One region of the Clostridium sp. CM027 genome, then DNA from elsewhere that is predicted to be linked to it. Evidence: a T-box and tRNA genes for the amino acid it is inferred to sense, from the RefSeq annotation. Region 1 holds a T-box; the other holds one or more tRNA genes.
What was found. A T-box is a leader RNA that pairs with one kind of tRNA and senses whether it is charged. The one in region 1 lies ahead of KTC92_RS03610 (threonine--tRNA ligase), so its partner is inferred to be a tRNA-Thr.

Region 1 (15,409 bases):
TATATCAACGCTTTATGTTGCTTTTATGAATGTAAGGTTTTGCTTAAAAGATTACATTCGTACATAAGAATTTAAAACTTGAGATTTATAAAAATAATCTGATCTATGAATTCAGCAAGTGAAATAATTACATTTATGTAACTACACTTTCCTTAGCGTACGAAATAACATTTTTGCTGACGATACCCCAACATTATATTTTTCTTTTAATTTCCGGACATTTTATATTGCAATCTACATTCTCAAAGGTTTGAGTCACAAAAAGTTGACAAAGTAGTATATTACTAATATAATACCCATTAAACATATAGGTATTATAAAAAAATTAATGAGGTTCACCAGAAAACTGGAGGATGAAATTATTTCTAAATTATAGAAGCTGTTTTGACCTTTTTATTTATATTTTAAACAAATAAATCAAGAAAGGAAATGAAAATATGAATAGGCAAAATTTAAAAGATGAAATGACTCCAAAAGAAAGAGCGGAAGCAATAGCAAAAGGTAAGTCTTACGATAGAATTCAATGTGGACCTAGTATTGGTGATCATGCTGCAAATCTTATAAATGTAAAGGTGTCTGAACTTCATTTTTCAGTAGAAAAATTTTTACAGGGACAAATTGCAGCAAATGAAAAATATGCCATTGAGTCAACCATTATCGGGCCAGGCCTTGGAGGAATCGCAGAAGCATTGGGAAGTAAACTTGTTTTCCCTGACCATGGGGCTCCTTATGTTGCAGATTACGCAATAAAGAACTTTTCGGATTTGGACAAGATTTCCTTGGCAGATCCTCAAAAGTCCGGTAGGTTCCCCTTTATTTTACAGACTGCTGAAGCTCTTGTAGATAAGTTAGGAAAAGAAATACCAGTTTCTGTTGGAATTCCAGGACCTTTTACAACTGCAGGAAATCTTAGAGGTACAGTAAATTTCTTACGAGATTTAAGAAAAAATCCAGAATTTGCACATAGGATTCTTAGACTTGTAACAGATACAACTATTGCGTTTATTAAGGAAGTGGCTAAGCGTGATGTGAGCATAGAAATTGATGAACCAACTGCTTCAGGGGCTTTAATAAGTAAGGACATGTTTGCAAAATTTACTTTGCCATATTTAAAAGAGGTTATTGATGCAATTATCAGTTCTGGTAAAAGTGCTCCTTCCCTACACATTTGCGGAAATACAACAAAGATTTGGACACTTATGGCAGATGCCGGGGCAGGCGCTTTAAGTCTTGATGAAACTATAGATTTAAAAGAAGCAAAAAAGGTTATAGGTCACAGAGTAATCCTTGTAGGCAATGTGAAGCCTACGGCCACCATGTATTTGGGTACTCCTCAAGATGTTGAAAGAGAAGCAAAGGAATGTCTTAGAAAAGCTTATGACAGTCCAAAGGGATATATTCTTGCTTTAGGTTGTGGTTTGCCAATAGATACTCCGCCTGAAAATATTCTTTCCTTACGTGCTGCAGCTAGGAAATACGGCAAATATCCATTTGATCCTGAACTTTTTAGATAAGGGGGTATTTATATGACTATGAAAATTATTGCTTGTGAGGTTATGAAAAAAGAGTTGCTTTCTATAACTCCAGTACTTGATGTTGAATTTGAGTTTATATCTATGAATCTACATCTTTATCCTGAAAAACTTAGGAAAGAATTGCAGTGCATAATTGAAAGATCAACAGGGTATTCGAGAATTATTTTAGCTTTCGGCTTGTGCGGTGGGGCAGCTAAGGGTTTGGTGCCCACCCATTGCACTCTAACAATACCTAAAGTACACGATTGTATTTCAATTTTTCTTGATTCAGGTAAATTAAATCAAGGTATTTATGAAAAGAAAACAGGTACCTTTTATTTATCTTGTGGTTATATGAACTCAGAGAAATCAATACTTGCTGAGCACAATCGTATTAAAGATAAATATGGTGAAAAGAAAGCTCTAAAAGTCCTCTCAAGAATGTATGAAGGTTATAACCAGATATTGTTTATTAAAACCGGTTGTTGCAGCGAAAAGGCTGATATTGAACAATCCGAAGAAATAGCAAAACTGCTTAACCTAAGTCATGACACAATTAAAGGAAGTGATACTTTTATTGAACAGATTGTAAAAGGTCCATGGGACAATGATAAATTTATAAATATAAGTCCCGGGGGTATTGTTAAAGAGGATGATTTTAATATTGGTATAAAATAATGCACTAAAAATGGAGGGTATAAAATGTCAGATAATAAAGAAATATTATTTAAGAAACTAGCGGAATCAGTGGTTGATATGGATGAAGATGTAGCAATAGCTATTTCAAAAGAGGTAATTGCGCAGAAGTATGATGCATTTGAAGCAATTGATAAAGGATTATCAGCAGGTATGGAAAGAGCAGGAGAGCTTTTTGAGGAAGAAGAATATTTTATTCCAGAGCTTTTAATGTGTTCCGATGCAATGTATGCAGGACTTGATATTTTAAAACCACATATAAAAATAGATAAAAATGAAGTGAAACACAAGGTTATTATAGGTGTAGTTGAGGGAGATACTCATGATATAGGGAAAAATCTTGTAAAGATTATGCTTGAGACTTCAGGCTTTGATGTTATTGATCTTGGAAGAGACGTTCCACCTTCAATATTTGTAGAAAGAGCGAAAGAGGAAAATGCAAATATAATAGCACTTTCAACTTTAATGACTACAACTATGGATAACATGGCAGAAGTTATAAGAAGTTTAGACAAGCAAAATATCAGGGATAAATTTAAGATTATGATAGGTGGAGGTCCAATTTCACAAGGGTTTGCGGATAGAATTGGAGCAGACGGGTATTCGGTAAATGCAGCAGAAGCTGTAAGACTGGCAAGGAAATTAGTTGCTGCTTCAATTGTAGTCTAATTACTTTTTAAAATTAAAAAGAAAAGAGGGTTAAAAATGGAAGTACTTACTCAAAAAGAAAGATTGCTAAGAGTTTTAAATAAAGAAAAAGTAGATAGGCCTCCTGTTATTTGCCCAGGGGGAATGATGAATGCGGCTATAATAGATGTAATGAAAAAAACCGGGCATACTTTGCCTCAGGCACATAAGGATGGTAAGCTTATGTGCTTGCTTTCAAAGGATGTTCATACTCATACAGGCTTTGAAAACTTGGGGATTCCATTTTGTATGACTGTAGAAGCTGAGGTTCTTGGAAGTAAAGTAGATTTTGGAACACTTGCCTGTGAACCTAAAATTATTACAGAAGTATTTTCTTCCGTTTCAAATGTAGAATTTAAAAATATAAGTGAAATTCTTAAAAACGGACGTGTTGATACCATTATCCAGGCAGTTTATTATATATCAAAGCAAAATGATGACGTGCCTGTAATTGGCAGTTTGACTGGACCTATAAGTACTTCTGCCTCTATGGTTGACCCAATGACATTTTTGAAGGAGTTAAGAAAGAATAAAGAAGGATCACATAAAGTTATTGATTATGTAACAGATTTTTTAATAGAGTATGCAAAACTTATGATTGATAACGGAGTTACTGTTATATCCATTGCAGATCCTACAGCAACTGGAGAAATACTTGGACCTAAAATGTTTGAAGAATATGCTGTAAGATATTTAAATAAGCTTATCAATGGTATTCATTCTTTGAATGTACCTGTTATAGTTCATATTTGTGGTAAATTAAATGCTGTAAAAAATCTGTTGCCCAATATAAAATGCAATGCTATAAGCACAGATTCACTAGTGAATTTGCGTATTCTTAAAGAAGAGTACCCGTCTCTTACTACTATGGGGAATTTAAGTACCTACCTATTAGAATTTGGTTCTACAGAGAAAGTTGCCAGTCAAACTGAGAAGCTTTTGCGAGATGGTATAAATATTATATCTCCTGCATGTGGTTTAAGTACTTCTTCGTCTCTTGAAAATATATATACTTTTACGAAAACAGTTAGGGAAGGAAGTGTAAAATAATGGTACAAGTAAAATTTGTTCCGGATAATATAACAATTAGTGTTGAAGTTGGAACTACAATTCTTCAAGCAGCGCGACTTGCAGGGGTCGTAATAGAGTCCCCTTGTAATGCAGCTGTAACCTGTGGTAAATGCAAGGTAAAGCTTGATAACATCTCAATAAAGAATGTAATTTCAAATGGAGTACATCATTTATCCAAAGAAGAAGAGAAGGCAGGATTTGTATTATCCTGTGCTACAAAAGTTATAGGGGATGTTTTAGTTGAGGTAACTCGTAAGGAACAAAATGAAAGCTTAAAAATTCTAAATCATGGCAAAAGTTTTGAATTTAAAATTAACCCTATAATTAAAAAGAAGTATTTTGATGATGAAGGCGTAACGAGAGTATATGCAGGGGAACAAATTATTGGAATTGAAGCAAATAATACGGAAAATAAGAATTTTGGTGTTGTAGTTGATATTGGTACAACTACCATGGTTGCTTCTCTTATAGATTTATTTAATGGAGTGGAAATTAGTTCAACTTCTTGTCTAAATCCACAAGCAATTCATGCACAGGATGTTTTGTCGAGAATAAAGTTTGCATCTGAGGAAAAGAACTTAAATACCATGTATAGTGGTGTTACTCGTGAAATTAAAAATATGATAAGTGAAATAAGTAAAAATGCAGGTATAGCCAATGAAAATATCTATGAGGTTATTCTAAGCGGAAACACTTGTATGTTACATCTAGCAACAAATATAAACCCTAGTTCGCTTGGTAGGTATCCTTATACTCCTAAAATTTTTGGCGGGAACCATGTTGAAGCGTTGCATCATGACTTTAATATTTCCCCTTTTGGACTAATATATCTTCCACCTATAATTTCTGCTTATGTTGGATCAGACATAACATCAGGTATCCTTGCAGCTAAATTATATGAAAAAGATGGTGTTACACTTTTTGTGGATATTGGGACAAATGGTGAGATGGTTCTAAGTTTAGACGGAGAATTATCTGCGGCCTCCACTGCTGCAGGCCCCGCCTTTGAAGGAATGAATATAACTCATGGCATGAGGGCGTCTAATGGTGCTATAGAGTTTTTCAATATAGAAGATGACGGAAACATAACTGTCAAAACAATTGGTGATGACAAAGCAATTGGAATTTGTGGAAGTGGACTTTTAGACATTGTTGGTGAGCTTGTTAAACATGGAGTAATTAAGAAAAATGGTAAGTTTGTTGATACAGATAAAGAAGAAGTGAAACCTCTATTGAAGGAAAAGATAGTTAAACATGAAGGCAAAACGGTATTTAAAATAACTGATAAAGTTTACTTATCACAAAAGGATATAAGGCAAGTACAGCTTGCAAAAGGTGCAGTTAGGGCTGGAATAGAATTTTTACTGAGGAGTAAAGACATTACGGCTAATAAAGTAGACAAAGTACTGATTGCAGGGTCTTTTGGCTACCACCTCAGAGCAAAAAGTTTAATAAATATAGGTCTACTACCCTTAGAACTTGAAGACAAAATTGACTTTGTCGGAAATACTTCAAAATCTGGAGGGCAAATATTTTTATTAAATAAGTCTTATAGGAAGGAAATGGAGACAGTAGTTAAAAAGGTTGATATTATTGAACTTTCAAACTATGAAGACTTTGATAAAGTTTTTGTACAAAGCTTGAGCTTTAGATAGAGTGAAGAAATAAGTGTTGATAGTGTTAACTAATTTATGTAATAACTAAATATTAGGAGGAATTAATAATGAATAAAGAATATTTAATTAACAAAGGATTTGCTACTAAAGCTATACATGGAGGAAGTAAGGTGGATCAATACGGAGCACTAGCTACTCCAATACATCAAACAGCTACCTTCGTTTTTGACTCAGCTGATCAAGGTGGTAATAGATTTGCAGGAAGAGAAGATGGCTATATTTATTCAAGACTGGGAAATCCCACTAACACAGTTTTAGAAGAAAAACTGGCAATACTTGAAGGTGGAGAAGCATGCATGTCTATGTCATCAGGCATAGGAGCCATAACTTCAGCAATGTGGTCATTATTAAAGGCCGGAGATCATGTAGTGGCATCAAAAACTATTTATGGCTGTACTCATGCATTTTTAAGTAATGGTATTGCAAGATTTGGCGTTGAGGTTACTTTTGTTGATGTTACGAATCTAGAAAATGTAAGAAATGCTATGAAAGAAAATACAAGGGTTGTTTTCTTAGAAACACCTGCAAATCCAACGTTACTCATAACAGATATTGATAAAATATCAAAGATTGCACATGAAGTAGAAAATTGCATAGTAATGGTGGATAATACATTCAGCACGCCATATATACAAAGACCATTAGAACTAGGCGCAGACGTGGTAGTGCATTCTGGAACCAAATTTCTAAATGGACATGGTGATGTAATTGCTGGCTTTGTTATTGGATCTAAAGTATTTATTGATGAAGTTAGATTATTTGGTGTTAAGGATATGACAGGAGCTTGTTTAAGTCCTTTTGATGCATATTTGATTATACGAGGAATGAAAACACTAGAAATTAGAATGGACAGACACTGTGAAAGTGCAATGTCTGTAGCTAAATTTTTAGAAGCTCACCCAGCAGTAGAAAATGTATATTTTCCAGGACTTGAGAGTTTCCCACAATATGCATTAGCAAAAAAACAAATGAGCCTTCCAGGAGCGGTAATTGCTTTTGAAATAAAGGGTGGAGTAGAAGAAGGCAAAAGGGTTATAAATGCAGTTGAAATGTGCAAATTAGCTGTTAGTTTAGGCGATCCTGAAACTTTAATTGAACATCCTGCTTCAATGACTCATTCTTCATATCCACAAGAAGAAAGATTGGAAGCTGGTATAACTGATGGTTTAATAAGGTTGGCAGTAGGGCTTGAAAATGTTAAAGATATTATTTCTGATTTAGATGGAGCACTTAATTTGATTGTTAAATAGTAAGTCAAGATTTATAGATAAACACAGCTCATGACTGTGTTTTTTTTGTTAATTACCAAGACAAGTTTTAGGTGGATAATCTAAATTTTTGAGTGTATATAAATTGATAAAAAACAGTAAATCTTTTTTAATAAAAGTATGAGGCTATACTAGTAATGGTACGAATATAACTTTTAATGTCAAGACAGGAAGTTACTCTTATAATAGCACTGGAGCAGCTACTAATATTCAATATGGCTTAGCTTGATGGCTATGGGGTAGAGCCAACATTTCCGACAAAATCCACGCTAAGACACAAAATGGATAAATTCTTTATAATTCTCCCACTATAAAGAATAGTGATTTTTTGCTCACAATGGTATAATTTATTTATATGTTGTTGCGAAATTTTAGATTAAAGTGTAGCAACAGTGATATAAAATGAAGATAATTAATAGAGCGTGGGGGATTTAAAAATGAAAAAAATATGTACTCAATGCCAGACTGAAATGATAGAGAATTTTAAAGTTGAATCTTTTGGTGGAATTACAATTTCAAAAAAAGGCAATTTTTTTTTGAATACAACGTATGGTACACCCAAAGCAGCGGTTTGTCCTAATTGTGGCTGTGTAATTTTTTATATTGATAACTATAAAGACGTTGTTAAGTAACCATATATAATGGTGGAATGTATTAACGTTTTATATAGTATCACAAGGTTATAAAACGTTCTATAAATAAATCTAAAACTATAAGGAGCTTATAGTTAGTTGTATAATAATCCCTGATATTAAGACGCATCTGTAAATTCTCGCGCCACAAGAGTAACTTAAGTGAAACAAATGTTATTTGTATTTTGAGGAGGGGAAGTAAATTGAAACTAACGGAAACATGGTACAAACATATGTGGGTATATTTACTGTTAATATTAGTTGTGCTTGGAATCATTGTAACCATACAATATACCATTGATATTCGCAAATCATATGAAAATCTTAATCATTATGATGTTAAAACCATTGATACTGAATATGGTAAAATGAGTTATATGGACGAAGGTTCCGGTGAAACAATAGTCATATCCCACGGTATCTTTGGTGGATACGATCAAGGCTCTGTATCTTTAAAAAGCCTTATGGGAAATGATTATCGAAAAATAGCTCCATCACGTTTCGGTTATCCTGGCTCTGATTTACCCTCTGAACCAACACCGAAAAATCAAGCAAAAGCATTTTTAAGCTTACTAGATCAGCTTTCGATTCAAAAGGCATATATTATTACCACATCTGCCGGAGGTGCAGCAGGAATCACGTTTGCCATTGAATATCCCGATCGTGTCAAGGGGCTAATTTTACTTTCATCTGGAGTTCCTACTACAAAAAAGACACGTGAAGAAATAAAAGGCATGACGGGTCCGCCTGCAATAATCGTTAATGATTTCCCAATGTGGCTTTCAACAAAGTATTTCGGCTTTGTTTTTAAATCTATGTTTGGATCCGATATTAACAATGATATATACAATACCATGCTACCTGTAGAACCACGTAAAAGCGGAATAAAGGCTGATGGAACAATAACGAATTTAGACATGGATATTAATTTTGATGATTATAAAGTTGAGAAAATAACAGCTCCTATTTTAGTGGTTCAATCAAAAGATGATCTGTGGTAAAATATGAGGATACCAAAAAAATTATTTCTCGTACAAATGCTAAAACTGCCATTTTTGAAACTGGTGGACATCTAATAACAGGACATGGGAATGCAGTTTCAACGAAAATAAAAGAGTTTATCGAGGAAACGAAATGAACTAATAAAAATATGCATATTTTTTAGTGCGAGTTAAGTCGAAATATTCATAAATTACGTCACAAACGAATGTACGATTTTGACTAAAACCTTACATTCGTAAAAATAACATAAAGCGTTGATATATAAAGGCTCATAGTAGGTTTAACTAAAGCCTTTTTTCTTATTGTACATTTGAATGTATTGTTTTATAAGATATATTATAAATATAGTACATTGATTTTGTGCCCTCTGGGACGTTTACTTTTGGGCAGTGAGTAGGATTGTCCAAAGCTTCATTTGTGACCTAGAGTAGTGAAAGAGCTTGTGCCACATCAGGTTTTAGTATGAAGAATGAAGGAGAAAATCTGATGTGGACCAGCCTTTGACTGCGGAGTCTTATTATTATATTAAGACTGATTTGTAATACATGCAAAATGAAATTTCAAAGGAATAGGCAATAGTCCCAATGTGAAAGTAACACAATTAGTATTGTGTTACTTTCAGTGTATAGATATGCACTGAAAGCAAGTACCCACCATAGCTAAGATCTTGGGGGTACTTGCGACGAAATATATGAATATTACCTACCACTTTATCTTCTTATATCTTTTACTTTAAGACTGCATATTTATTTTTTTATTCTACATTTTTTATCCATATCATATATACTTTTTATAATTCCTAGTACGAAAATAACGACCTGTGCAATAGTTAAATAATTATAAAATTTGCTACTAAAAAAAAACCCACCAACCCCTATAAGAATAATTAATAGACCAGTATACAACATATCTCCGCCTACTATCCTTGATACTTTATCTTTATTATATTTTTTCGCATCAAATCCATTCAGCATATCTCCTGCATTTTGACTTTTAATTATCAATCCTAAAAATGTAAACATCCCTCCCATAATTAATGTAATTATAATTAACCCATATACATCCGTATTCCTCATATAAAATCTCCTGCATTTTATTATTGTTATATTATATCAATTCCTATTTCTCTATTAGTTTGAGAGACAACTAACTCTCATAAAAATACGAGCACGACACAAAATACTTGCTTAATTAGCTTATTCTATATTATAGATCTACAATCCTTTAAAAATATATTTCAAAGATACAATGCTGTGAAACCAAAATTTCACGGCATTTAAATAGGCTCCATAACTAGTAGCTTGCTTTTAGATTTTTTTATATTTTCATCAATGCTTTCTCTATCGTTATTCTTTTCTAAATCAGTCATATCGAAGTCCTCCTTATATTCCGCATAATTTTATTAATTAGCTTATTTAGGGGGAGCGCTAACATTTCCGACAAACCCCACGCTAAGACATAAAATGGATATAAAACATGACTTTCGCCTACGTTAAGCAAATAATATTTAAAAATAAGTACCATAAAAGCTATATTCGATTTGTTTTGATACTTTTTTTTTGGTAATAGTTTTGGAACTGATAATCACGTATAAAGTGACTATTCCTAAGGTTTATATTTAAGTACCGAAAATGAAGGTTTATGGAACTATATTCCTTAACGTGGGTTTTGTCGGTTCCGTGGCTCCACCCCATTTACTTGATTATACTGTATATAACATATATTCCACATAAAGAAATTTGCGGTTTTAAATGATAAGAGGGGTCCCGCCAACAAGAATAAAAAATAGCCTAAAACTAACTAATATCAATGTTTATCATCAATATAAGAAAAATGCGAATTATTCTATTTATAGATAATGCTATTAATTTAATTTAAAGTTATCCAATATCTTTGAGTAATTCTACTTCCTTCTGGTATTTCATTTGCCAATTTAGCTCCATTATTTATCATAGTCTTTACCGATACAATATTATTTTTGTCGCAAGTAATTAAGACTTTTTTAATATCTAATTCTACACATTCTATTAAGAGTAATGCTAACATTTCAGTTGTATTAGTTTTAATATCCCCAACAGTCAACTCGCCAATTACCTGTTTTACTATCCCTTATTAATGTCCAATTCCAATTAGAATAAGTTGAATTTGGATTAAAACTCCCATCACCTCCTGAAAAATCTACATTAAAAGTAGAAAGCAAAACAATTACATTCTCAGACTTGACACCATTCGCTGAACCTTTTCCATATTTCAAGTAACCTCCAATAAAATAATTTGATTTCTTTTCGTCATACCATAATTTTGTAAGACTACATCCCCTAAAATCCTTGAATTTTTTCTTTACACAATTTGTTGCATCATTCATTTCCCCTTGGCTAAACTTATCTGATTTTCCAATACTTACTACAGCATTGTTGGTTTTACCAACTTGTTTATAAACCAATAAAAATAATACTACTAAAATTAGACAAAGAAAAGCTATTATTTTTTTCATATAAAAACCCTCTTCATTTTAAAGTCATTTAATGAACAATATTTTACCGTTGTGACTTAATCACTAGAAAAATTATACCATTAAACACCATTTTTATAAACTATAGTTTGATGTTAAAACGAATTGCCCTACGTAAAGGTATACCTTTACGTAGGGTTGAAAAAAGCTATAAAATATATTCGTAAAGTATAACAAAACATTTATGAATATCTACGTAAAATACATTAAGATTTACGTAGATATTATAAAATTGCTACTGGTGTGATTCAAAATTATGTTGGTGAGACCTCTTAATGTGGTAATTCTTTTTCTTTGTTGGTTATTATTAAGTCCTTATAAACAAATATGATAGTAATAACACACCCTAATACAGCAAAGCCCACAAAGAAAACTTCATTATTTGTGAACTTTTCTATAATAGGCATTCCTACAAAAAAATAAGTTGTAATTATAGGGTATACTAATTTTCGCAGTTTTTGAGTTTTTATAAATTCAAAGGTGCTACTAATAATTAAAAGCATTGTAATTATTGTTAACATGGCTGTTGGTAATCCCATTTGCATAAACATCATTGTACATCCAGCCACACCAACAACAAATAAAAGTATTTCTAGTATCATTGTTATTGATTTGAATTTCATAAATAACATCTCCATCCTAAAGCATTATTAAATATATATGATGCTTTAAGAAATGTATTCTTAAATTTCAACTCCATTTATTTACATACTTATAGCCGTTTTTAGTTCCGTTACTACCTATACCCCTAGTAGGTTGAGAACAAAAAACAGATCCTGCTGTAGTGCAGTAGGATCTGTTTCCCCTGGATGAAGGGGGAATAATTTCATTTGCTTTGGACAAGTTTACTGACTGCTACTAAACTTAAATAGAATGATGAATGCTTAGGTACTTTAATAGATTAGTTTACTTCTAGGCAGTGAGTAAGATTGTCTAAAGCTTCATTTGTGACCTAGAGCAGTGAAAGAGCTTGTGCCACATCAGGTTTTCGTATGAAGCATGAAGGAGAAAATCGGATGTGGACCAGCCTTTGACTGAGGAGTCTTATTATTATATTAAGACTGATTTGTAATACATTCAAAGTAAAGAGTCAACTCGTTATGTTACATTGAAAATGAATTTTTTAAGGAATAGGCAATAGCCCCAAAGTGAAACATATATTGACAATGAAAACAATTTAGAATATACTAATTTTAATTAAAAACTGTGAAGAGGAAAAGTAAATAGTATGCTGTTCTAAGAGGGAGAAACTCACCGGCTGTAAGGTTTCTTGAACAAGCAATATTGAAAACCACCTCTGAGTTGATTACTGAACTTAAGTAGGTAATTCCGCGAGCCGGCGTTAGTGGTGTTGAGTGATAGAAGTGTTTTTAATTATGCTTCTGTAATTTGGGTAGAATCGCGATAAAACTCGTCCCTTACTTTGGGGAGGGTTTATTATTTTTTGAAGGAGTAATGTTTATGTTAAAGGTTGTAATAAAGGATGGCACTGTAATAAATTCTAATGAAGAAGAAGGGCACTTAGACACACCGCCTATCATATACTTGCTATTATATCCAAATGCTAAATTAGCTATCGGCCCTGCAATAGATAATGGATTTTATTACGATTTTGATGTAGTAGAACCCTTTACTATGGATATACTCGAAAAAATAGAAGTAGAAATGAGAAAAATAGTTAAAGAAGACTTAAGATTAGAGCGATCAGTAGTTTCTATAAAAGAAGCTTTGAAGATTATGGAATATAAGGGACAAATCTATAAAATAGAACTCATTAATGATTTACCAGAAGGAGAAGAATTAGTTTTTTTTAAGCAGGGAGATTTTATAGAACTCTGTGCAGGGCCACATGTATTATCAACTTCAAAAGTAAAAGCCTTTAAGCTATTATCAGTTGCAGGAGCTTACTGGAGAGGCAGCGAAAAAAATAAAATGCTTCAAAGAATATATGGAACGGCATTTGCTAAGAAAAGTGAACTTGATGAATATTTGAATATGATTGAAGAAGCGAAGAAAAGGGATCATAGAAAACTTGGTAAAGAACTAAAATTATTTGCTTTAATGGATGAGGGACCAGGATTTCCATTTTTCCTTCCCAATGGTGTAGTTTTAAAGAATAATTTAATTGAGTACTGGAGAGAACTTCATAAGAAAAATGGTTATGTTGAGATAGAAACTCCTATGATATTAAACAAAGAAATGTGGAACTATACAACTAGATTTACACCTTCCCCAAAGATTTGACTTACAATATATCGGCAGTGATGGAGAAAAGCATAGACCTATTGTTATACACAGAGTGATTTTGGGTAGCATAGAAAGATTGCCCTATATCATAGTTATTGGTGAAAAAGAACAAAACTCAGAGAGTATATCCCTCAGAAGTAGAAAAAATGGTGATGAGGGTAACTGTTCACTAGAGGCCTTTATTTCAAGGATCACACAGGAAATTGATGGTAAAATGCTAGATAATTAGGTGTATCATATGAGTCATAAATAGGAGAAAAAGCATATAACATAATTTTTATTGTGTTGTATGATTTTTTATATTAGGAAACAATAACTTCAAATTTAAAAGACTGATTTTAAAAATAGAGTATATTTACAATTCTTTCAAAACGAGTTAATAGACTCAATGTGAATGTAACTCAATTGTTTATTGTGTTACATTCAGGTTATTAATTACTAATTCAGGAAATTCTTCTACAACTTTTCCACCAGAATTAGTTATAATATTTTTTATATTTTCATCAATACTATTATCATCAAATACTATTACTAAATCTATATTTTTAGGACTTATGTCCGCTGCATTTGATGTAATATTAGTAGTTAGCATAGTAAAACTAAAAATAATCAAAGTAATTAATATACATATTGGTTTATTTTTTTGTCTGTTTTTCATTTTATTATCCTCTACTTAAGTCATATTTAAAAATATGTTTTTTGTAATATTACATCTTAAATCGAATAATTTATGATGTAATATAAAAAACATATTATGTTGAAAAATACAAAATTATGCAATGTAATATTGTAGGGTATTATTCATTTGACTTAGCAAAAGAAATATTATCTGGTAAGCGAGACCATTGCAACCAATGGACAAAAAACTATTCGGTAATAAATTGTAATTATATTCTGTTTATGCCTTATTACTACACAACCCCCAATCTAAAACTATAATTAGCTTATCGGTAGTGGTATAATAGTCCTTGATATTAAGACACATTTGTAAAATAATGTGAGTTGCTAAACTACAAGGAGGTATCATAATGGGGATTTTTAATAAACTAAAATAGTCTATATGTAAGAGTAATTACTAACTCTCCCATGTAGATTATATAAAACAAATATTCATTAAAAAATTTTACAATGTTTGCTATTGGGAGGTTGAAAATGTCTTATTTTAAGTATGAAAATATTAATATATATTATAAAGTATCTGGTGAAGGGAGACCTTTAGTTATTATACATGGAGATACAGCTTCCTCAAAAATGTTTATACCAGAATTAAAATTCTATTCTAAAAACTTTAAAGTAATTTTATTAGATTTGGTAGGTCAAGGGAAATCTCAGAGAGTAGATAAATTACCATTAAATTATTGGCATTTTAATTCTACTTTAATTATTGAATTATGTAAGCACATTGGTATTAGCGATGTTAATCTGTTAGGTACAAGTGGCGGGGCTATTGTTGCTTTAAATGCTGTATTGAAACAACCTAATTTATTTAACAGAATAATTGTAGATAGTTTTATGGGAGAAAATTTATCTTATGAGTTTGCGCAAAAAATTGTAGATGATAGAAAAACAGCAAAAAACAAGTTAGGTTCTAAATTATTTTGGTTTATAATGCATGGCTTTGATTGGAAAAATGTTATTGATCAAAATACAAACTTAATTATAGATTTTTCAAGAAACATAGGTAATTTTTTTAATTATGAACTTAGTAACATAGAAAATAATGTTTTAATTACAGGAAGCTCGAAAGATGATTTAATACCTAATGTCCAAAGTACATTAAAAGCTATTAATTTAAAAATGAAAAATTCTAAATTGGTTATTTTTGAAAATGGAAATCATCCTGCTATGTTTAGTAACAAAAAAGAGTTTAGAAATTTAGTTTTGGAATTTTTGTCCTAGGTCATAATAAAACACCGTATTATTCAGAATTGAATTTTATGGTGTTTTTATAATGGAATATTCTTATATTGTGCAACATCAAGAACAGAAATTTCTGCTCTTTTTATTTTTAATATTAGATAGTGGATATAACCCTAATGTATAAGAAAATGTATAAAATCTTAATGTCATAACTTAACAGTATTGATACCTATAAAACACTTAC
Region 2 (15,409 bases), 1.6 Mb from region 1:
TAGAAAATCTAAATGAAGAAGAGCTCAGTATATTTAAAAGAGCTAGAAACTCTAAAAGTGGCACAACACCTAAAAATGGAGATTTAAATGAATATAAATGGGCTACGGGGTTTGAAGCTTTAGTGGGATTTCTATATTTAAGTGAAAAGAATGAAAGACTAAACTATATTTTCGAGAAGATTATAAACCACGATTTGGGGGCTGAGTAATTGTGCTTAAGGTTAAATTAATTGAACATACGCCTAATCCAGAAAAAATTATAGCAGCGGCAGCTAAACTCTGTTATAGTCAAGTTGGGGTTGATGAAATACTAGAAGGTTTGAATGAACAAAAAACACAAAAGTTGTTAGACATGTTAATGACTTATGGCCATCATTCGCCAATAGAACATGTGAGCTTTACTTTTGCAATTGAGGGCATATCTAGAAGTTTGACCCATCAATTAGTGAGACATAGGGTGGCATCATATTCTCAACAGAGTCAGAGATATGTAAAGCTTGAACAATTTGAATATATAATTCCTCCCAATATTGAAAAAGATGAAGAAGCAAAAATAATATTCATAGAATCTATGAAGCGCATTCAAGAGGAGTATAATCAGTTAGTAGAGATATTGTGTAGAAATGAATTGGCTAATCTTTTAAAAGAATATTTAAAGGATGAAAAATTAATAAATACTGAAGAAATTGAGAAAAAACAATATACAATTATTAAGGGCAAAGCTGAGAAAAAGGCTATCGAAGATGCGAGATATGTATTTCCAAATGCTTGTGAAACTAAAATGATAGTTACTATGAATGCTAGAGAATTAATTCATTTCTTTAATCAGAGATGTTGTACTAGAGCTCAATGGGAAATACGTCAAATGGCAAAAACAATGCTGATGCAAGCGAGGAGTGTAGCACCTGTACTTTTTAAATATGCAGGGCCAAGTTGTGTTAGTGGACCATGCCCTGAAGGCGGTATGAGTTGTGGAAAAATGATGGAAATAAGAAAAGAATATGAAGTTAAATAGATAAAGAGAGAGGTATTTGAAATGAGCGATAATAAAAAATATCAAGGAAACAGTGGATTTGGAAGTAGTAGGGAAGAGAAAACTGGAACAGGGTCTAAAAGGGTTAGGACGAGCGAAAAAGGTGCGAAAGAAAGTAGAGGGTTTTCAAGTAGTAAATATGATAAAGGTGGAGCGTCTTCCAGAAGATTTAGAGGTGACGAGCAGGGTACAAAAGAAAGTAGAGAAGATAAAGGCAGAGTAGGTAATAAAAGAAACAAACAAAGTGAAGAGAATGCACCAGAAAACAAAAAATTTGCTAGGGAAAGAACTGAAATAAGCCCTAAGAATAGCAATGTTAATAAAGAAGTTGAGACTAAAATCATTAGAGAGGATTTAGTTGAAGGAAGAAATGCAGTTATAGAAGCGCTAAAATCAGATAGAACCATAGAGTACATTCTTATTGCCAAAGGTGATATGGTAGGATCTATAAGCGTGGTACTAGCATTAGCCAAAGAAAAAGGAATTGTTACGAAAGAAGTAGATAGAAGAAAACTAGATGAAATATCACAAACTTCATCACATCAAGGAGTTATTGCTATAGTAACACCTTACAAATATTTTCAATTAAATGACATATTTGAATATGCGCGAGAAAGAGGAGAAAAGCCTTTTATAATTATACTAGATGAAATTGAAGATCCACATAACTTTGGGTCTATCATAAGAACTGCAGAGGTATGCGGAGCTCACGGAATAATTATACCTAAGAGAAAAAATGTGGGAGTTACACCAACAGTGTATAAAACATCAGCTGGTGCAATTGAACATATGAAAATAGTAAAAGTAACTAATATAAATGCAACTATTGAAGAAATAAAAGGACTCGGAGTATGGGTTTATGGTGCGGATATGGATGCCGAAAATTATGTTTTTAATACTGATTTAACTGGTGCGGTAGCCCTTGTTATTGGAAGTGAGGGTAGAGGCATTTCTAAACTTACAAAAGAAAAATGTGATGTTCTAGTAAAAATACCCATGGCAGGGAAAATAACATCTTTAAATGCATCGGTTGCAGGTGGTATAATAATGTATGAAATTATGAAGCAAAAGATTAAATGAGGTAAAAAGTGAAAACAGTTTTTGTTGATGGGTATAATGTTATAAATAGCTGGCCAAATCTTAAAAAGATTAAAGATTTTAGTTACGAATCTTCACGCCTGCAGCTTATTGACACTCTTCAAAATCACTCGGGATTTAAAGGGTATAAAATATTTATAGTTTTTGATGCACAAATGGTTAAAGGTAGCCTTCAAAAAAAAGAAAGACAAGGAAATTTAGTTGTGATTTTTACAAAAGAGGGCGAAACGGCAGATGATTATATTGAGAGAATGGTCAATAATATAGGACGAAAATCCGAAGTCTGCGTTGTCACGTCAGACTCGCTAGAGCAGCAAGTTACCTTTCAAAGAGGGGCCACTCGAATGTCTTCCATTGAATTTTATCACGAAGTAATTAGTACACAAAAAGAGATTCAAATAAATATCGAAAAAAAGCATTTAGGAAAAAGAAATTGGTTAGAAGAGAGAATAGATGAAAAAACATTAAAAAAACTTGAAAAAATACGCAGGAGCCATTGAATTTTCTTGACTATAGAAATTGCACTAAGGTATAATCATCTATATGACACATGTTTGGTGTGGAGGGGATATTTGTTGGAAAAAATCATTAGAGCTAGTATGGATACTTCATGCTTTGAAGAAAGATTGGATGAAGAAGTAGTCATTGAAGCACAAAATGGAAATGTTAGAGCACAAGAATATTTAATTAATAAATACAGGAATTTTATTAAAGCCAAGGCTAAGTCGTATTTTTTGATTGGGGCTGATAAAGAAGATATTTATCAAGAAGGAATGATAGGTCTCTATAAGGCCATTAGAGATTTTAAGGCAGATAGATTATCTTCTTTTAGGGCTTTCGCAGAAATTTGTGTTACAAGACAGATAATTACAGCAATAAAAACAGCTACTCGCCAAAAACACATTCCCCTTAATACATATATATCTTTAAATAAGCCAATATATGACGAGGAATCAGACAGAACATTATTGGATGTGTTATCAGGTGCTAAAATTACTGATCCCGAAGAGCTAGTTATAAGCCGTGAAGAAGTAATAAGCATTCAAAATGAAATTGGGGAAGTTCTTTCAGAACTAGAGATGGAAGTGTTGATGTCATACTTAGATGGTAAATCTTATCAAGAGATTGCTTGTGATTTAGATAGGCATGCAAAGTCTATTGATAATGCGCTACAAAGAGTAAAAAGAAAATTAGAAAAATGTCTAAGCAAAAGGTGAAAATACATTGACAAAAAAATAAACAGTAGTATAATCAATAATTGGTGTATAGCTTTAAGTTGTACGTCGGCGGGAGTAGCTCAGTGGTAGAGCACCAGCTTCCCAAGCTGGGTGTCGCGGGTTCGATACCCGTTTCCCGCTCCAAAATTTAATGCCCATATAGCTCAGTCGGCAGAGCGTCACCTTGGTAAGGTGGAGGTCACCGGTTCAATTCCGGTTATGGGCTCCATAACTATTAAATCCGTACAATACACTAGGATGAGTTTACTTGCACAAAAGTGTAATTATTTATATTGAGGAGGAATACAAAATGGCAAAGGCAAAGTTTGAAAGAAGCAAACCACACGTAAACATTGGAACAATAGGGCACGTAGATCACGGCAAGACAACATTAACAGCTGCAATAACAGCAGTACTCGCAACTAAAGGTTTAGCAGAAGTATCTAGGTTTGACCAAATTGACAAAGCACCTGAGGAAAGAGAAAGAGGAATTACAATAAATACATCACATGTTGAGTATGAAACAGATAATAGACATTATGCACATGTTGATTGCCCAGGACATGCAGATTATGTAAAGAACATGATCACAGGCGCAGCACAAATGGATGGAGCAATTCTAGTTGTTAGTGCAGCAGATGGCCCAATGCCTCAAACAAGAGAGCATATACTATTAGCAAGCAGAGTTGGAGTAGGATATATAGTAGTATTCTTAAACAAAGCAGATATGGTAGATGATCCAGAATTATTAGAACTTGTTGAAATGGAAGTAAGAGAATTATTAAGTGAGTATGACTTCCCTGGTGACGACATTCCAGTAGTAACAGGATCAGCATTAAAAGCATTAGAAAACCCAACTGATGAAGAAGCATCAAAATGCATAGCTGAATTAATGGAAGCAGTAGATAGCTACATTCCAACACCAACAAGAGCAACAGATAAAGCATTCTTAATGCCAGTAGAAGATGTATTCACAATCACAGGTAGAGGAACAGTTGCTACAGGAAGAGTTGAAGCTGGGATACTTAAGGTTGGAGAAGAAGTAGAAATCGTAGGACTTAGCGAAGATAAAAGAAAAGTTGTATGTACAGGAGTTGAAATGTTCAGAAAACTTTTAGATCAAGCAATGGCCGGAGACAACATCGGAGCATTACTAAGAGGAGTACAAAGAACAGATATTCAAAGAGGTCAAGTACTTTCTAAGCCAGGTTCAATACATCCACATGATAAATTTGTAGGTCAAGTATATGTACTTAAAAAAGAAGAAGGCGGAAGACATACTCCATTCTTCGACGGATATAGACCACAATTTTATTTCAGAACAACTGATGTAACTGGATCAATAAAATTACCAGACGGAATGGAAATGGTAATGCCAGGAGATCACATAGACATGAATGTTGAACTAATCACTCAAGTAGCAATGGATGAGGGATTAAGATTCGCAATCAGAGAAGGTGGAAGAACAGTAGGTTCAGGAGTTGTTACTTCAATAGTTAAATAATACAAACAAAAAAATGCATTATGAATTAGAAGAAAGAAAATTGTTTAATAAAAAAACACCTTGAACTAATTCATTGACATATGTATTAAATTGTGATAACTTATTTAAGTATAACAAAAATGCTAAAGATAGCTTAGCGCTTAATAAGTATGAGCTTTCTTAAATAGATGGAAAACCGGGAGGTGTAGATTGTGAGAGTAAAAGTAACTTTAGCTTGTACTGATTGCAAACAGAGAAATTACAATACAATGAAAAACAAAAAAAATAACCCAGACAGAATAGAAATGAAGAAATACTGTAAGTTCTGCCACAAACATACACTTCATAAAGAAACAAAATAATACAGCATTAAACACAAAACAGTAGGGATGTGAATAAAATGGCTGTTACTGGGAATGTTAAAGTAAAGGAAAAATCAAACCAAAAAGGTATAGTGAAGTTTTTCAATGAACTTAAGGCAGAGGCGAAAAGAATAACTTGGCCTTCAAAACAAGATGTTAAAAAGGCAACTTTTGCAGTGACAAGTTTTTGTTTTATTTTTGTGATTTTAATAGGTTTGTTGGATTATGGTTTTAAGAACCTCTATAAACTAATCTTTAAATAAGGTAAAGGAAGGAGGTAGGGGGACGGAATACTCCACCCCTTGAGCTATGGCAGATAAAGCTAAATGGTATGTTGTACATACATATTCTGGTTATGAAAATAAAGTTAAAGTCAACCTAGAAAAAGCGATCGAAAATAGAAATCTTGAAGAATATGTACATGATATTCAAGTACCTATGGAAGAAGTAGTTGAAGTAAAGGATGGAAAAAAGAAAATAACTTTAAAAAAGGTGTTTCCAGGTTATGTTATGGTTAAAATGCTTATGACAGATGAATCTTGGTATATAGTTAGAAATACCAGAGGTGTAACTGGGTTCGTAGGACCGGGTTCTAAACCGGTAGCTCTTACTGAAGATGAAGTTAGAACTATGGGTATAGCAGAAAAAACTATAGTTGTTGACTACGAAATAGGTGAGAATATTCAGGTGACATTTGGACCATTAGAAGGATTTGTTGCTTTAATACAAGAAATTCATTTGGAAAAGCAAAAAATTAAAGCACTTATAAATATGTTTGGCAGGGAAACTCCTGTTGAACTAGAATTCAATCAAATACAAAAACTAGACTAGATACTTAATAAAACGAAAGTTTTAGTAAGTGGGAGGATTTTTAATCCGTTTACCACAATATAGGAGGTATAAATTCATGGCTAAGAAAATAACAGGGATGATAAAACTTCAACTTCCTGCAGGAAAAGCTACCCCAGCACCACCAGTTGGACCAGCACTTGGACAACACGGAGTTAATATCATGGGATTCTGTAAAGAATTCAACGCGAAAACTTCGGATCAAGCAGGTATGATAATACCAGTAGTAATAACAGTATATCAAGATAGATCTTTTAGTTTCATACTGAAAACTCCACCAGCAGCAATATTGTTAAAGAAAGCAGTTGGATTAGAAAGCGGTTCTGGTGTTCCAAACAAAACCAAAATTGCTACAGTTTCTAAAGCTAAAGTAAGAGAAATAGCAGAACTTAAGATGCCAGATTTAAATGCAGCATCAATTGAATCTGCAATGAGTATGATAGCTGGAACAGCAAGAAGTATGGGAATAGTTGTAGAAGAATAATTTTAAATTAATTACGTGGGAGGTAAAAACCGTTATTACCACGAAGGAGGATACTATTATGGGAAAAAATTACATAGAAAGCGCTAAGCTTATAGATAAAAATGCTCTATATACACCAACAGAAGCTATGGAACTTGTGGTGAAAACATCTAAAGCTAAGTTCGATGAAACTATAGAACTCGCTGTAAGCCTTGGTGTTGATCCAAGACATGCAGACCAACAAGTTAGAGGTGCAGTAGTACTTCCTCATGGAACAGGTAAAACAGTTAAAGTTTTAGTTTTTGCTAAAGGCGAGAAAGCTAAAGAAGCGGAACTTGCAGGAGCAGACTTCGTTGGAACTGATGAATTAGTTGAAAAAATACAAAAAGAAAATTGGTTTGAATTTGATATAGTTGTTGCTACTCCAGATATGATGGGTGTTGTTGGTAAATTAGGTAGAGTACTTGGACCTAAGGGATTAATGCCAAATCCAAAGTCAGGAACAGTTACATTTGATGTTGCTAGAGCAATAAATGAAATAAAAGCTGGTAAAGTTGAGTATAGAGTTGATAAAACTTCTATAATTCATGTACCGCTTGGTAAAAAATCTTTTGGTGCTGACAAATTAGTTGCAAACTTTCATGCTTTAATGGAAGCAGTAGTTAAAGCTAAACCATCAGCAGCTAAAGGACAATACTTAAAATCAGTATCAGTTTCAAGCACTATGGGACCTGGAATAAAAGTCAATCAAGCTAAAGTATTAGACTAGTATTGACAAATAGGGTTAAACATGATACAATTTCCAGAGTGAAATAAATGATATTCCGTAGATAGTAGGTGCGAAAGCGTAAAAGACAACATGCCTACCGAGGATTCCTATAAGTATACTTGTATACATATATTAGGTCTCTTCGTGTCTACGGAGAGATTTTAATTTTTTATAAAGCAGTTAAAAACTGTTAGGAGGTGGATATATAGTGTTAAGCAATAATAGACAAGTAAAAGAAGCAAAAGTAGCAGAAATAAAAGAAAAATTAGCAAAAGCTCAAGGTGTAGTATTTAGTCAATATCAAGGTCTAAATGTAGAAGAAGATACGCAACTAAGAAAAAACCTTAGAGAAGTTGGGGTAGAATATAAAGTTTATAAAAACACTTTAGTTATTCTAGCGGCTAGGGAATTAGGAATTGAAGGTATAGAAACTCACCTACAAGGATCTATTTCAATGGCATTTGGATATGAAGATGCAACTGTTGCAGCTAGAGTTTTAAATGAATTTGCAAAAACTCATAAAAAATTAGAGCTTAAAGCAGGCATAATTCAAGGTAAAATATTCGATGGTGCCGAGGTTAATGCTCTTGCATCAATACCACCAAGAAATGTTCTTATTGCAAAATTACTTGGAAGCTTCAAAGCTCCATTATCAAATCTTGCATACCTATTGAATTCAGTTAAAGAGCAAAAGGAATCAGCTCAATAATATTTCAAATATTAAGCTGAACTACATAGCGATTTTTAATTGATTCAAATCATGCCTTTTTTAAAAGGTAAGTACAAAACAATATTTATATGAAAAAAATTCGGAGGTGCATTTATAATGACAAGAGAAGAAATTATTCAAGCTATAAAAGATATGAGTGTTTTAGAATTAAATGAATTAGTAAAAGAGTGTGAAACAGAATTTGGAGTGAGTGCTTCTGCACCAGTTGCAGTTGCAGGAGTTGCTACAGCAGCTGTTGAAGAAAAAACTGAATTTGACGTAATTTTAACTAGTGCAGGCGCTAGCAAAATTAAAGTTATTAAAGTTGTTAGAGAAATAACTGGATTAGGATTAAAAGAAGCTAAAGATATAGTTGATGGAGCACCTAAGGCAATTAAAGAAGCTATAAGCAAAGAAGATGCAGAAGCATTAAAAGCTAAAATAGAAGAAGTTGGCGGCGCAGCAGAAATAAAATAATTTTATCATAAACAGGGTACTTTTAGATAAGAGTGCCCTTTTTTAAAATGTTATGTTGACATAGAATTATACTTATGATAATATAGCGTAATGCATTAAAACTAGTAGTTTAACGTTAAAAAAGAAATTACTGGTTAATGTGAATTGAATTAACAAAAATGGTTATAATAACATAATAAATATGTGAATCCAAAAGCATAAGGTCCTAGGGGAAAGTGTGTTTTTGGTTATTTTAGTTTATACAAGGGGTGAAAGCTGATGGTACATCCTGTCCAATTAGGTAAAAGAACAAGAATGAGTTTTTCAAAAATAGGTGAAGTAACTGATATGCCAAATTTAATTGAGATACAGTTAGACTCTTATAATTGGTTTTTAAAAGAAGGACTTCAAGAGGTTTTTGACGATATAAATCCTATTCAAGACTATACTGGGAATCTTGTTCTAGAGTTTGTAGGATACAAACTTGATACAGATAACATTAAGTATACTGAAGAACAATGTAAGGAAAGAGATACAACTTACGCAGCACCGTTAAAAGTTAAGGTTAGATTGCGTAATAATGAAACAGGTGAAATTAAGGAACAAGAAGTCTTTATGGGAGACTTCCCACTGATGACACCACAAGGAACATTTGTTATAAATGGAGCAGAAAGAGTTATAGTAAGTCAATTGGTTAGATCACCAGGGGTTTATTACAATTATTCTGTTGATAAAACTGGAAAAAAACTTTACTCTGCAACGGTAATCCCAAACAGAGGAGCATGGCTCGAGTATGAAACAGATTCTAATGAAATTGTATATATTAGAATTGACAAGACAAGAAAACTGCCTATAAGTATTTTGGCCAGAGCTATGATGGATAATGGTAGCGATTTAGACTTACATCAATTATTAGGTGAAGAAGAAAGACTAAAAGCTACAATAGAAAAAGATAATACTAAAACAAGAGAAGAAGCTTTGATAGAAATATATAAGAGATTAAGGCCAGGCGAACCACCTACAGTGGATAGTGCGGTATCTCTTATTGATTCACTATTCTTTGATGCTAAGAGATATGATTTATCAAGAGTTGGTAGATATAAATTTAATAAGAAGTTATCAATTAATCACAGAATTGCAAACAAAATTGCTGCTGAAAATATTGTTAACCCTACAACTGGCGAAGTTATAGTTGAAAAAGGTCAAAAGATAGATAGAGAAGTTGCTCTAGAAATTCAAAACTTAGGAATTAATGTAGTAGATCTTCAAGTAGAGGATAAGGTGTTAAGAGTTATAGGAAATCACTTTGTTAACATTAATAAAGTAGTTAACTTTGATATTTCTGATCTTAATATTAGGGAAATGGTCCATTATCCAACATTAAAAGAGATATTGGATAATTTTAGTGATGAAGAATCAATTAAAGAACAAATAAAAGCTAATAAAACTAGATTAATACCTAAACATATAATTAAAGATGATATGTATGCTACAGTGAGCTACGAGTTAGGACTAACTTACGATATCGGTTATATTGATGATATTGATCATTTAGGAAACAGAAGAATTAGATCTGTAGGTGAACTTTTACAAAATCAATTTAGAATTGGTTTATCTAGAATGGAAAGAGTTGTCAAAGAAAGAATGACAATCCAAGACCAAGAAGGAATAACGCCTCAGGCGCTTATAAACATAAGGCCTGTAGCCGCAGCTATAAAGGAATTCTTTGGAAGTTCACAACTTTCTCAGTTTATGGACCAAACAAATCCATTATCAGAACTTACAAATAAAAGAAGATTATCTGCACTAGGACCAGGCGGTCTCTCTAGGGAGAGAGCTGGGTTTGAGGTTAGAGATGTTCATTACTCGCATTATGGCAGAATGTGCCCTATAGAAACTCCAGAAGGACCCAATATAGGACTTATTAATTCACTTGCGAGTTACGCTAAAGTTAATGAATATGGGTTTATTGAAACACCATATAGGATTGTAGATAAGAAAACATCAGTAGTTACAAACGAAATTGTGTATATGACTGCGGATGAAGAAGATGCATATCTAGTAGCACAGGCAAGTGAACCAATTAGCGAAGATGGTACTTTTGTAGATGAAAAAGTAACTGTAAGAGCTAAAGAAGAAGTAATGGTTGTTCCAAAAGAAGAAGTAGATCTTATGGATATATCGCCAAGACAGATAGTTTCTGTTGCTACAGCAATGATTCCATTCCTTGAAAATGATGATGCTAGTCGTGCGCTAATGGGTTCCAACATGCAACGTCAAGCAGTACCACTACTTAAATCACAATCGCCAATTGTAGCTACTGGAATAGAATATAGAGCTGCAGTAGATTCTGGTGTACTTCCGAAAGCTAAAAACGCCGGCACAGTTGAGTATGTAAGTGCTAACGAAATTAAGGTAAGAAGAGATTCAGATAGTGGATTAGATGTTTATAAAATTCTAAAGTTTAAAAGATCTAATCAGGGTACGTGTATAAATCAAAAACCTATAGTTAATAAAGGCGAAAAAGTTGAAGTAAATACTGTTTTAGCAGATGGACCTTCAACTGACCTTGGAGAAATAGCATTAGGTAAGAACATCCGTATTGGGTTTGTAACTTGGGAAGGTTATAACTATGAGGATGCGATGTTAATATCTGAAGAACTTGTTCGTGATGATATATTTACATCGGTGCACATTGAAGAATATGAATCAGATGCAAGAGATACAAAGCTTGGACCAGAAGAAATAACTAGGGATATTCCTAATGTTGGCGAAGATGCACTTAAAGATATAGATGAGGGCGGAATAATAAGAATAGGTGCTGAGATAAGATCTGGAGATATTCTAGTTGGAAAAGTAACTCCAAAGGGAGAAACAGAACTTACCGCAGAGGAAAGATTATTAAGGGCAATATTTGGAGAAAAGGCAAGAGAAGTAAGAGATACATCACTTAGAGTGCCACATGGCGAAGCTGGAATAATAGTTGACGTTAAAGTGTTCACTAGAGAAAATGGTGATGAACTTCCACCAGGTGTAAATGAACTAGTTAGATGTTATATAGCTCAAAAGAGAAAGATATCTGTAGGCGATAAGATGGCAGGAAGACATGGTAATAAAGGGGTTATATCTAGAGTATTACCAGTAGAAGATATGCCGTTTTTACCTGATGGAAGGCCACTTCAAATATGCTTAAATCCACTAGGTGTTCCTTCTCGTATGAATATAGGCCAGGTATTAGAGGTCCACTTAGGATGGGCAGCTAGTGAATTAGGTTGGCATATTGCAACGCCAGTATTTGATGGTGCGCTTGAAGAAGAAATTGAAGCGTGCTTGGAAAAAGCAGGATATAATACAGATGGAAAAACTGATTTATATGATGGAAGAACAGGAGAAGCATTTGACAACAGAGTTACTGTTGGATATATGTATATCTTAAAGTTACATCATTTAGTAGATGACAAAATACATGCTAGATCTACAGGTCCATATTCTCTCGTAACTCAGCAACCATTAGGTGGTAAAGCACAGTTTGGTGGCCAAAGGTTTGGAGAAATGGAAGTTTGGGCATTAGAAGCTTATGGTTCAGCTCATACATTACAAGAGATTTTAACAGTTAAATCCGATGACGTTGTAGGAAGAGTTAAAACATATGAAGCAATAGTAAAAGGCGAGAATATTCCAGAACCTGGTGTGCCTGAATCCTTTAAAGTTCTTATAAAGGAATTACAAGCGTTGTGTTTAAATGTTAAAGTTCTTACTGATGAATTAGAAGAAATTAAACTGAAGGAATCAGTTGATGATGAAATGGAAGAATTAAATTTAAATGTTAACATAGAAGGATCAGAAGATATAATTCCTGAAGCACCAACGGAAGAGTACATTGAGCTTATCGATGAAGATGAAGAACTGGACATTGATATAAATTATGATGAAATACCGGCAGAAGAATTTGGTGAAGACTTAGAATTAAATGATTTTAATGATGAACATTAATATGAAGGGAGGATGAACCCTTGTTTGAATTTAATAATTTTGATGCTATTCAAATAGGATTAGCATCACCGGAACAGATCAGAGAATGGTCAAAAGGTGAAGTAAAAAAACCAGAGACTATAAACTATAGAACTTTAAAACCTGAAAGAGATGGGTTGTTTTGTGAAAGAATATTTGGACCAATTAAAGATTGGGAATGTCACTGTGGAAAATACAAGAGAGTAAGATATAAGGGAATAGTTTGTGATAGATGTGGTGTTGAAGTTACAAAATCTAAAGTAAGACGTGAAAGAATGGGGCATATCGAACTTGCTGCCCCAGTATCTCACATTTGGTATTTTAAAGGAATACCATCTCGTATGGGACTTATTTTAGATATGTCACCTAGATCTCTAGAAAAGATTCTTTATTTTGCTTCTTATGTAGTATTAGATCCAAAAGAAACATCACTACTTAAAAAACAAATCCTTAGTGAAAAAGAGTATAGAGAAGCTATTGATAAATTTGGAAATGATAGTTTTGTAGCTGGTATGGGTGCAGAATCTGTGAAAGTACTTTTACAAGATATAAACTTAGAAGAATTATCTAAGGAATTAAAAGAAGACCTAAAAACGAGTACAGGACAAAAAAGAATCAGAAGTATAAGAAGACTAGATGTGTCAGAATCATTTAGAAAATCTAAAAACAAACCTGAATGGATCATAATCGATGTAATACCAGTTATACCTCCTGATTTAAGACCGATGGTACAATTAGACGGAGGAAGATTTGCTACATCTGATTTAAATGATTTGTATAGAAGGGTAATAAACCGTAACAATAGGCTAAAAAAACTTCTAGATTTAGGTGCTCCAGATATAATTGTTAGAAATGAAAAAAGAATGCTCCAAGAAGCTGTAGATGCATTAATTGATAATGGAAGAAGAGGAAGGCCAGTTACGGGACCAGGGAACAGACCTTTAAAATCTCTATCTGACATGTTAAAAGGAAAGCAAGGAAGATTCAGGCAAAATTTACTTGGAAAACGTGTTGATTACTCAGGCCGTTCAGTTATAGTTGTTGGACCAGAGTTACAAATGTATCAATGTGGTCTTCCAAAAGAGATGGCTTTAGAATTATTTAAGCCTTTTGTTATGAAAAAGCTAGTTGGAAGTGGAGTAGCGCATAATATTAAGAGTGCTAAGAGAATGGTAGAGAGAGTTATGCCTCAAGTATGGGATGTACTTGAAGAAGTAATAGCTGATCACCCAGTACTATTAAATCGTGCACCTACACTTCATAGACTAGGAATTCAAGCTTTCCAACCTATACTTGTAGAAGGTAGGGCTATTAAACTACATCCGCTTGTATGTACGGCTTATAATGCTGACTTTGATGGAGATCAAATGGCGGTACATGTACCTCTATCTGTTGAAGCTCAAGCTGAAGCAAGGTTCTTAATGCTTGCTGCACATAACATTATGAAACCATCAGATGGTAAACCGGTTTGTGTACCTACTCAAGATATGGTTTTAGGAGCTTACTATTTAACTATTGATAAAGATGGTGCTAAAGGTGAGGGAAGATCATTCTCATCGCCAGATGAAGTAATAATGGCTTATCAAGTAAAGGATATTGATATTCATGCTAAAATTAAAGTTAAGTTATTTGGCACCGTTGATGGTGTAAGTATAACTTCAATTATAGAAACTACACCTGGAAAACTAATTTTCAATGAAACTATACCTCAAGATTTAGGGTTTATTGATAGAAGCATTCCTGGAAATGAATTGAAATTTGAGATAGACTTCTTGGTAAGTAAAAAGAATCTTGGTAGTATTATTGATAAATGCTACTTAAAATATGGGCCTTCAGAAACTTCTAAGATGCTAGACAAAATAAAGGCTAAGGGATATCATTACTCAACAATTGGAGCAATTACGGTTGCTACATCTGACATGGTGGTTCCAGAGGCTAAAAAAGCATTGTTAAAAGATGCGGATGAAACTGTTGAAAAAATTGAGAAGATGTATCGAAGAGGATTTATATCCGAGGAAGAAAGATACCAAAGAGTAATAGAAAAATGGACTAAAACTACAGAAGATGTGGCAAATGCACTAATGGATAGTTTGGATAAATTCAATCCGATATTCATGATGGCAGATTCAGGTGCCAGAGGGTCTAAGAGTCAGATCAAACAATTAGCAGGTATGAGAGGCCTTATGGCTAATCCATCTGGTAAGATAATTGAGTTACCTATTAGAGCATCCTTTAGAGATGGACTAAGTGTATTAGAGTACTTTATTTCAACACATGGAGCTAGAAAAGGTAACGCAGATACAGCACTTAAAACAGCTGACTCAGGTTATTTAACAAGAAGGCTTGTTGATGTATGCCAGGATGTTATCGTAAGACACGAAGATTGTGGAACGGATGAAGGTTTTGAAGTTTCAGAAATTCGTGATGGAAGTGAAGTAATTGAACAGTTAGTTGAAAGATTGACTGGAAGATATTCCGCTGAAGATATTATTCATCCAAAAACAGGCAAAGTAATAGTTCCTAAGAATGAGTATATGGATATTAAGTTAGCAGAAGAAGTTCAAAAGTCTGGTGTAAAAAAAGTTATGATTAGATCGGTATTTACATGTAAGGCTAAAATTGGAGTTTGTTCTAAATGTTATGGAATGAATATGGCAACGTCTCAAAAGATTAACATTGGCGAAGCCGTAGGCATAATTGCAGCTCAATCTATAGGAGAACCGGGTACACAACTTACAATGAGAACATTCCATACAGGTGGAGTAGCAGGATCAGATATAACCCAAGGTCTTCCAAGAGTTGAGGAATTATTTGAAGCTAGAAAACCAAAGGGACTCGCAATAGTAAGTGATGTATGCGGTAGCGTTAAAATGGAAGATACTAAGAAAAAGAGAGTTGTCATTGTAATTGGTGATGCAGGGGAAGAACTAAGTTATGATATACCTTTTGGATCAAGATT

Region 2: it encodes a tRNA-Thr, which carries the amino acid that the T-box ahead of KTC92_RS03610 (threonine--tRNA ligase) is inferred to sense. The anticodon was not compared.

What each region holds. Positions count from the first base shown of each region.
Region 1 covers NZ_CP077725.1:717,734-733,142, forward strand. Annotated here, with positions in the region: gene KTC92_RS03545 (uroporphyrinogen decarboxylase family protein) at 438-1,514, shown strand; gene KTC92_RS03550 (DUF1638 domain-containing protein) at 1,527-2,192, shown strand; gene KTC92_RS03555 (corrinoid protein) at 2,217-2,879, shown strand; gene KTC92_RS03560 (uroporphyrinogen decarboxylase family protein) at 2,916-3,947, shown strand; gene KTC92_RS03565 (ASKHA domain-containing protein) at 3,947-5,623, shown strand; gene megL (methionine gamma-lyase) at 5,692-6,894, shown strand; gene KTC92_RS03575 (nucleic acid-binding protein) at 7,350-7,544, shown strand; gene KTC92_RS03580 (alpha/beta fold hydrolase) at 7,748-8,545, shown strand; gene KTC92_RS03585 (hypothetical protein) at 8,539-8,682, shown strand; gene KTC92_RS03590 (DUF3784 domain-containing protein) at 9,293-9,622, opposite strand; gene KTC92_RS03595 (GNAT family N-acetyltransferase) at 10,416-10,628, opposite strand; gene KTC92_RS03600 (DUF4829 domain-containing protein) at 10,609-11,040, opposite strand; gene KTC92_RS03605 (hypothetical protein) at 11,331-11,681, opposite strand; T-box leader at 12,256-12,480, shown strand; partial or broken gene KTC92_RS03610 (threonine--tRNA ligase) at 12,570-13,266, shown strand; gene KTC92_RS18610 (His/Gly/Thr/Pro-type tRNA ligase C-terminal domain-containing protein) at 13,364-13,534, shown strand; gene KTC92_RS03615 (hypothetical protein) at 13,715-13,963, opposite strand; gene KTC92_RS03620 (alpha/beta fold hydrolase) at 14,458-15,204, shown strand.
Region 2 covers NZ_CP077725.1:2,953,680-2,969,088, forward strand. Annotated here, with positions in the region: gene KTC92_RS14015 (Mini-ribonuclease 3) at 1-209, shown strand, start outside; gene thyX (FAD-dependent thymidylate synthase) at 209-1,015, shown strand; gene rlmB (23S rRNA (guanosine(2251)-2'-O)-methyltransferase RlmB) at 1,328-2,113, shown strand; gene KTC92_RS14030 (NYN domain-containing protein) at 2,122-2,631, shown strand; gene sigH (RNA polymerase sporulation sigma factor SigH) at 2,731-3,348, shown strand; tRNA gene KTC92_RS14040 (tRNA-Gly) at 3,418-3,492, shown strand; tRNA gene KTC92_RS14045 (tRNA-Thr) at 3,502-3,577, shown strand; gene tuf (elongation factor Tu) at 3,659-4,852, shown strand; gene rpmG (50S ribosomal protein L33) at 5,044-5,193, shown strand; gene secE (preprotein translocase subunit SecE) at 5,232-5,456, shown strand; gene nusG (transcription termination/antitermination protein NusG) at 5,503-6,024, shown strand; gene rplK (50S ribosomal protein L11) at 6,101-6,526, shown strand; gene rplA (50S ribosomal protein L1) at 6,585-7,274, shown strand; ribosomal protein L10 leader region at 7,312-7,448, shown strand; gene rplJ (50S ribosomal protein L10) at 7,483-7,983, shown strand; gene rplL (50S ribosomal protein L7/L12) at 8,101-8,460, shown strand; gene rpoB (DNA-directed RNA polymerase subunit beta) at 8,719-12,432, shown strand; gene rpoC (DNA-directed RNA polymerase subunit beta') at 12,453-15,409, shown strand, end outside.